DNA from 2 places in the Paenibacillus sp. ALE3 genome. Region 1 is predicted to be linked to the other one. Evidence: predicted binding sites of a transcription regulator. Region 1 holds the regulator's gene; the other holds the start of a gene.
What was found. The regulator NrdR, encoded in region 1, represses ribonucleotide reductase genes. The targets are predictions, from matches to a motif close to AACACNATATATNGTGTT.
Positions count from the first base shown of each region.

Region 2: the regulator NrdR is predicted to act here: its motif matches at 1,745-1,762, upstream of nrdI (class Ib ribonucleoside-diphosphate reductase assembly flavoprotein NrdI).

Region 1 covers NZ_CM134214.1:3,339,775-3,344,196, reverse strand. Annotated here, with positions in the region: gene ACXHJ2_RS14670 (MntP/YtaF family protein) at 1-517, shown strand, start outside; gene coaE (dephospho-CoA kinase) at 528-1,124, shown strand; gene ACXHJ2_RS14660 (lytic transglycosylase domain-containing protein) at 1,121-1,684, shown strand; gene ACXHJ2_RS14655 (alpha/beta-type small acid-soluble spore protein) at 1,803-2,027, opposite strand; gene nrdR (transcriptional regulator NrdR) at 2,133-2,600, shown strand; tRNA gene ACXHJ2_RS14645 (tRNA-Ala) at 2,731-2,806, shown strand; tRNA gene ACXHJ2_RS14640 (tRNA-Lys) at 2,818-2,890, shown strand; gene ACXHJ2_RS14635 (GNAT family N-acetyltransferase) at 3,124-3,552, shown strand; gene ACXHJ2_RS14630 (alpha/beta hydrolase family protein) at 3,539-4,422, opposite strand, start outside.
Region 2 covers NZ_CM134214.1:3,183,884-3,188,305, forward strand. Annotated here, with positions in the region: gene ACXHJ2_RS13800 (MFS transporter) at 1-752, opposite strand, end outside; gene ACXHJ2_RS13805 (GNAT family N-acetyltransferase) at 755-1,315, opposite strand; gene ACXHJ2_RS13810 (DUF2500 domain-containing protein) at 1,375-1,476, opposite strand; gene nrdI (class Ib ribonucleoside-diphosphate reductase assembly flavoprotein NrdI) at 1,929-2,288, shown strand; gene nrdE (class 1b ribonucleoside-diphosphate reductase subunit alpha) at 2,275-4,359, shown strand.

The sequences.
Region 1 (4,422 bases):
GACGGAGGAAGCAGCGGAAGTCCCGGGGAATCTTCGCCTTACGGAACAGGTTGATTCAGAGAATATATCAGCACTTGCGGAGAAAAAAAGTGCAGAGGATGCCAATACAGAGTCTCTAAGCAGCTCAGGAAAAGGCCTACCGACAGAAACCTCTTTGGAGCTACAGCAAGAGGAGCGAACGTTATTTTCGCTGGAGTTCCGCAAATGGGGGCTTGTTATTCGGATTCTTCGAAGCCCATCTGCTGCGGATATGGACCGTTCCGGCAGTATATCTGCTACCGAAGCGGTTTGGTTAGGTATTGCATTATCGGTCGATGCGTTCGGAGCAGGATTAGGTGCAGCCATGCTTGGTTTTCAGCCCCTGTCTACTGCGCTGGCTATTACGTTATTCAGTGGTGTATTTTTAATTGCTGGTATGAAGGCAGGGTTCTTCCTGTCAGCATTTCGATTTATGAAGGCGCTCGGTGTATTGCCGGCATTATTACTCATTATGATGGGCATATTGAAGCTGTTATGAGGTGAAGAGCATGAATATCGGATTAACCGGAGGGATCGCTACCGGAAAAAGCACCGTGTCGGCTCTTTTGGTCGCCAAGGGTGCGCTGCTGATCGACGCAGATGCCATTGCCCGGGAAGTCATGCTTCCGGGGCATCCGGTGCTGGCGGCGGTCATACAGCATTTTGGACAAGCTATAGTGAACAGTGACGGAACCCTGCACCGCAAAAGACTGGGAGAGATTGTATTCGGAGACCCTGTTCAGCGACAGGCACTTAACGATATTACGCATCCTGCTATTCGTGAGGAAATGCGTCTGCGCATGGAAGCTTATGAACGGGAGCAGCCGGACAAGCTTGTTTTGGCAGATATCCCGTTAATGTATGAGTCTGGGCTGGAGAGCCTGTACGAGGAAATTATGGTTGTATATGTACCACGTGATATTCAGCTCCGACGTCTGATGCTTAGAGACGGTCTGACAGAAGAGCAAGCCGAGCTTCGCCTGTCCGCACAAATGGATATCGAGCAGAAAAAAAGTTTGGCTGATATTGTTATTGATAATAGCGGAACACAGACTGAGACGAAGCGGCAAATTGATCAGTTTTGGCAGCGAAAGGGACTTGCATGAACATTTTACGTAAGAAAAGAGTCCTGCTCATTTTGTTTGTCGGATTTGTCCTGATTCTGTTCCTCAATTCCAATTGGATGTCATGGTTTTACCCGATTCAATATAAGGATGAAATTCGGCAATATTCACAGACGTATGAAGTGGACCCATTTTTGGTGGCGTCTATTATCCGTGTGGAAACAAACTTTAAAACCAGCAAGCAGTCACACAAGGGTGCACTGGGGCTTATGCAGATTATGCCGAATACCGCCAATTGGATTATGGACAGTGCCCAGATTCAGAAGGTCCCGCTGGACAGTGTAAAGCACGAGCCTGGCACCAACATTGAGCTGGGAACCTGGTATCTGCATAACCTGTCTATGAAGTTTCAGGATAATCCTGTGGTCATCGTAGCGGCATATAATGCTGGTCCAGGTAAAGTTAAGGAGTGGCTGGATCAAGGGGTGTGGGATGGCAAAGAAGAGTCCATTAAGCAAATCCCTTTTGGTGAGACACGGCATTATGTACAGCGAGTCATCTACTATTACAGGCAATATACAAAAATTTATAATGAGTTTTAAGTGACAGGTTAATGACAATATGAGCCTTTTCGCTTTAAAATGAAAAAAGCGCAGGACAGGCTGTTTTTAGCAGCCTATCCCTACACTTTTTCGTATTACTTCTTGATTATTACCGAGATTATTGGTATTGACCTGCCAATTGTTGTTCGGCGATCGTTACGAGGCGTTTTGTGATGTAGCCCCCGATCGAACCGTTCTCATAGGAAGTCATGTTACCTTGGTATCCATCTTGAGGAATGCTGATACCCAGCTCTTGAGCGATTTCATATTTCATTTGCTCCAGAGCACCGGAGGATCTGCTGACTACCAGGTTGTTGGAGTTGCCATTGTTTCCTTGTGCCATTGTTGTTCACCTCCTCGCGACGTGGTAAACATATTATGATCCGTTTCGACAAAATTATTACTAAAAAGCTTCGGGAATTTATTGGAAAAAGGAAGTGATGAGATTATGAAGTGCCCGTATTGTGCCTACAATGGCACGAAAGTGTTGGATTCGCGACCAGCGAATGATAATAAGTCCATCCGCCGCCGTCGCGAATGCGAACAGTGTGCCAGGCGTTTTACCACCTTTGAAATGGTAGAAGAGACCCCACTGATGGTCATCAAAAAAGATGGCAGCCGTGAAGAGTTTAGCCGTGATAAAATGCTGCGCGGTCTCATTCGAGCCTGTGAGAAGCGTCCAGTTTCAGTCGAGCAGCTCGATCTGATCGTATCTCAGGTGGAGAACGCTATTCGCAACACAGCAGCCACAGAGGTGGATAGCCAGCAGATTGGTGAGCTAGTCATGGAACAGCTCTATCCTGTGGATGAAGTCGCCTACGTACGCTTTGCGTCCGTCTATCGGCAGTTCAAAGACATCAATATGTTTATGAAGGAACTGAAAACACTGTTATCCAAAGATACAGACAGCGACTGATCGCTGACTGTATCTTTTTAGGGCCGTGGTGGGAAGAGGATTATATTTTTTTTATAAAAGTATTGACACAGGGTCGAATATTTTATATGATATAGAAGTCGCTTGAAACGTTAATTCACTTACATGTGACGGGGCCTTAGCTCAGCTGGGAGAGCGCATCGCTGGCAGCGATGAGGTCAGGGGTTCGATCCCCCTAGGCTCCACCATAATTTTATATGGACTCTTAGCTCAGTTGGTAGAGCAGTTGACTCTTAATCAATTGGTCCAGGGTTCGAGTCCCTGAGAGTCCATTCTTTAGAAAAAACGGCAGAAATGCCGTTTTTTTTGTTATTCATAGATCTGTTCCCAGCCTAACCAAGGACAGGTAGGGGTTGAATGAGCGCTTATCGAGTTTGATTATAAATAGAACCCATTGTTTGTGAGTGTACTTTGATCGTTGTTTCAACGCAGTTCGTATTTTACAAATGAGTTGAGTTCCTTCAAATGAATTTCTAAATGAATTAATAGATTATGCTGAATTGAATTGAAATTAACTTTACATGGTGAGAATGTAGCTACTTTAGATATAATCGTAAACGAGGATGGAGAGCAACTGAAGGAGCTTTTGAAAAAAAGAGGGTACATCTTGCAGGATGGGAAAGAAACGACGTCCTATATGAATGTACCGCATGATGTAAAGCTGGAATTACCAAACGGGTTTAGAATTTCGGATGCGAATGAAGTTGCTTCTTTCACTACTGTCTGGTACGACGAGCTAAATAAAATAGGAATACTGAAGCCTGTAGGTACGATACCGAAATATAGAAAAATGGGGCTTGGAAAAGCCGTTATTTATGAAGCCATAAAAAGAGTCAAGGACAAAGGTGTAGAAAGAATCTTTTCGATGGGTTTTTCATTAGCCTATTCCAAAGAAATATGGAAAAAAAGAATATCATTGTTTAATGCTGACTGACATAATCGGCAAGAATCTTCAGGTACTCATCATCCACCAATTGTCTTGGGGCAAATATGGCTGTTAAGAAGGTTAGGGACTTGGAATGCGCGATTTGTTCATTCATCATGGAATGGTCAACTTTAGGCAAATGAATGACAGACAGCAGCTCTGGAGATATCTTTTGGCGATATACTCGCTCGGTGTCTTTTACATCTACGTTCATATCTTTTCCAGCCAGCACCAAGAGTACAGGAGATTTAAAGTAGCTTAATTCTTTCGTAGAATCAGAACGAAAATTTTTGCCTATAAAGCTCCATCTTTCTTTGGGAATTATATTCTCAGGATCGGCCATGCTTAGGTACTCTTCATAGGAAGCATGTTTTTTCAGTAGTTGTAGAGTCTTTTGGTCGTAGTCCAGTCTCTTTTTAATTTGCTGCGGGCTAGCTCCTTCTTGTTCCAACTCTTTCCTGGTGTTAAATTGCCCTTGTGTAATCCAATTCACGGCCGGCGATACAAGGATGCTGAATGCAATATCATGCTCCTCTTTAACGATTTTCGGAATGACCCAGCCTGCTTGACTGGCCCCCCATAGGCCGATTTTGTGCTTATCAATCATCGGTAAGGTTTTGGCCCAGGCAACTGCATATCGAATCTCCTGTGCTCGGTCCTCCATACTTTGCTCTAGCCAATTGCCTGGAGCGCCGTTAATACCGGGCTTATTCAGGGATAAGGAAGCGTAGCCCTTAGAAGCGAACCTTTCCCACAGTGGTTTGTATCCATCATCATAGGTGTCATTGATTGGACCATCTCCATGGACAAAAACAACCAGTCCAATCTTTCCCGAGTAGTTCTTAGGCAAAGCCAGTGTACCTGTTAATACTCCTTTGG
Region 2 (4,422 bases), 160 kb from region 1:
GAATAGCCTGCCTTAATAAACCCCATAATCCAAATCCCTTGTTCAGAAAGACCGACCAGACGTGGCTGTTGAAATGTATTCCCTGCCGAGTTTGAAAAGCTGATAAATAAACCAATGATAAACACAATCCAGATCGACTTATTTTCAAAACCGATACGGACACTTTCCCTGATAATCGTTTTAATGTGAGTAGTTGATGCTTTTCGATGGGTAATATTCTTCTCATCCATATAAAAGCAGCATAGAAATATACACAGGATAATAGATACAATGCTGGCTGCCCAGGGAAGTGAATAGTTAAAAGTTGCGAGAAAGGCCCCCAACAGACCGCAAATAAATCCCGAAATGTACTGTATACTGTTGGAGGTTGTAAAAAGAACTTCCATCGGCTTATCGCTGTTTTCCACAGCCCAGGATTCCAACGAGCCTGATTGCAAGCATATTGCCAGACCCCCAAAGACTTGTGCGAACACAAGCAGGCACATGTGATCTGCCCAAACGAATAACACACTGTAGACTAGAAAACAACAAAGTCCCATAACAACAGAAATCTTTCTTCCATATTTGTCTGCAATAGCTCCTGTTGGTATTTCAAACAGAAAAATACTTACAAAGAATACAACCAGCAAGAAATTCGCACTTTGCAGAGAAAGTCCTTTAGCTAATAGAAATAGAATAAGCGTAGTTCCCGTGATTTCACTCATAAAAAATTGCAGAAAGCTGACGAAGTAAAATAGCTTATGTGGCCTCACTTTCAGGATTCCTTCGTTTTCTCTACAGCCTCATACTCACTTCGCAACATTCCCATCTGAATAATGTCATAGTACTGTCCTTCCCTGAATAGCTTTTCCCGTAGCCGCCCTTCCTCCTTGAAGCCACATGCCAGATAGCAACGATATGCACGTTCATTGAACGCATACACCTCCAGTTCCAGCCGATGCAGGTTCAGCGAACGAAACGCAAATTTTTGTATCAGCCGGATTGCTTCCCGCCCATAGCCCTTGCCCAGGTCACCGTCACGCCCGATTACAATTCCAAGGGTGGCATGCCGATTCACCCAGTTGATTTTGAATAAATCGAGTTGTCCAATATAGTCCAATGTGTCTTTATGAGCAATGATAAAGCCCTTGATCTCAGAGGTGCCGTCAATCATCATCTGTACAAACGATTCACTATTAGCCAGTGAATGCGGATAGATAAATACGTCGCTTAAACCATGTGTGATTTCCGGGTCATTGACCCATCTTCGGATATCAGGTATATCCTCCTGACGGTACTCTCTTAAAACAATTCGTGCTCCAATGATATGTGGCATCGTCAGCTTCCTCTCTATATGTATTTGTTCTGGTAATACTCTAACACCTCGCCATCCCTCTACGCTCCCATTAATCTCACAAACTCCAGAAAACGTGTACCTTTATAATGAACCTCCCCGCGATCCCCGATTACAATCATTCCGAAGTCCGTATCCTTCACCTCCAGCTCCTTACGTTCACCCCCTCCATAAAACCACTTTCCATCTACTTCATCCTTTCTACAGTAAAATGCAAATTTTCCAATCTATTGCCCATTGACAAATGGTACATCCTCAGCCTTAAAAACTCCAATACTTTTTTAACATACTTACGAAAAAAAAGTTCTTTCGCTCTTTTCCGCACCCTGCTTGGACTTACACCGGATCTAGGTCCTCTGAGCCTCTCTAGACCGATTGACAAAACTATATATAGATATAAAATAGAGATTGTACTCTAAATATAGTGTAAAAAACGTATTTATGCCCGATATCTTGAAGATAAAGGTATGAAAATACATGTAAATATAGAGTCAAAAATCTTAAATGGCGCAGCCAGCAAGGGATTACAGCTATGATGGGTCTCTTGGCAATGCCGTTTTCTTTTTTTCGTTAATTGTTAAGGAGGTTGCACACCATGCTGATTGCTTATGATTCCAAGACCGGCAATGTAAAAAGATTTATAAACAAGCTCAAGCTTCCGGCTGTTCAGATTGAGGAACAAATGACCATAGAAGAACCTTACGTACTCATTACATATACAACCGGGTTTGGACAGATACCTGAGAGGGTATCTTCATTTTTGAAAAAAAATGCACAAAACCTTGTTGGTGTAGCTGCAAGCGGCAACCGTAACTGGGGTGACAAATTTGCCAAAAGTGCGGATTTGATTGCCGACCATTATAATGTCCCCGTGATTAGCAAATTTGAATTATCTGGAACGTTCGGAGATGTAGAGCGTTTTAAACAGGAGGTGAGCCGAGTTGCGGCATATTGAATTGAACAACATGTTGATGAAACGCGATACAGACGGCTTTTTCCAATTGGAAAAGGACCAAGAGGCTGTAGCAGAATTTATGAAGGAAGTTCAAGAACGGAGTTTGAAGTTTGCTGACACAGCTGCTCAAGTGCTGTATATGATTGAGAATGATTATTACGAAAATTTCTATAACAGCTACACGGCTGATGAAATTAATGATATTTTCCATATCACTCATAGCTATAATTTTAAATTTCCTTCCTATATGGCAGCATCCAAGTTTTATACCGATTATGCAATGAAGAGTAATGACCGTAAAGTCTACCTGGAACACTACCCTGACCGGGTGGCTGCTGTCGCCCTGCATTTGGGACGCGGCAACGCCGATACGGCCCGCCTGTTGTCCCGCTCGATGATGGAGCAACGTCTCCAGCCAGCTACACCAACTTTCCTGAACGCTGGCAAAAGCCGTCGTGGGGAATTGGTGTCCTGCTTCTTGCTCGAAATGGATGACTCTCTGAACTCAATCAACTATGTATTGAACACTTGCATGCAATTGTCCAAAATCGGCGGCGGTGTGGCGGTTAACCTGTCGAAGCTGCGGTCACGCGGCGAGGCGATTAAAGGTGTAGAAGGCGCAGCAAAAGGCATTATGCCTGTGCTGAAGCTGATGGAAGATGGTTTCTCCTACGCGGATCAAATGGGTCAACGTAAAGGCTCTGGCGCTGCCTATTACAACATATTCGGATGGGACGTGCTGGAGTTCCTGGATAGTAAAAAAATTAATGCCGATGAAAGAGTACGCCTTAAGACACTTTCGATCGGATTGCTGGTGCCCAACCGCTTTTACAAGCTGGCTCAAGATAATGAACCGCTGCATGTGTTTGCACCTTATAGTGTGTTCAAGGCTTATGGAACGCATTTGGACGACATGGATCTGGATGAAATGTACGATACACTGCTCGCTGACGATCGAGTGAAGAAAAAAATAGCAATGAGCGCACGTGATATGCTGACGAAAATTGCCATGATTCAGTTGGAGTCTGGCTATCCATATATTATGAATAAGAGTAACGCAAATCAGGCGCATGCTCTTAAAAACGTGGGCCAAATCAAAATGTCAAACCTGTGCACGGAAATCTTCCAGCTACAGGAAACTTCTGAGATTGCCGATTATGGACAACAGGATATTATTCGCAGGGATGTAAGCTGTAACCTGGCTTCCCTGAACATTGTAAATGTGATGGAGCACGGCAAAATCCGCGAGTCCGTTCACGAGGGTATGATTGCTCTCACTTCGGTCAGCGATATGACCCAAGTGGCTAATGCACCAGGTGTTGCGAAAGCGAACCGTGAAATGCATTCCGTTGGTCTGGGTGTCATGAATCTGCACGGCTACCTTGCCAAGAACAAGATTGCATATGAAAGCAATGAAGCGAAGGATTTTGTCCGTACCTTCTTCATGACGATGAACTATCATTCCATCGAAAAGAGTATGGAAATCGCAAAAGCAGCCGGACAAAGCTTCTATGGATTTGAGGAGTCAGATTATGCGACAGGTGTATACTTTGACCGATATCTGAACACGGATTATCGTCCAACAACGGCACGTGTGCAAGAGCTGTTCAAGGACATTTATATTCCAACTCAAGCGGATTGGGACAAACTAAAAGCAGATGTCAAGAAGAACGGTCTGTACCACGCTTATCGTATGGCGATTGCTCCTACTGCCAGCATTTCGTACATTCAAAATGCAACGTCCAGCGTTATGCCAATTGTTGAGCAGATCGAAACTCGTACCTATGCGAATTCGACGACTTACTATCCGATGCCGTATTTGCAAAAGGATAATGTATTCTTTTACAAATCCGCTTATCAAATGGATCAATTCAAAGTGCTTGATCTGATTGCTGAAATCCAGCCTCACGTGGACCAAGGAATTTCGACTGTACTTCATGTGAACAGTGACGTGACTACGCGTCAGTTAGCACGTTGCTATCTGTATGCTGCACATAAAGGACTTAAATCGTTATACTACACACGTACCAAAAAACTGTCTGTGGAAGAGTGCCTCACTTGCTCCATCTAATGCATATATGGTAACAAGCTATAAAATAAAATTAGATTTTGAATAGATATGAATGCTTGGCAT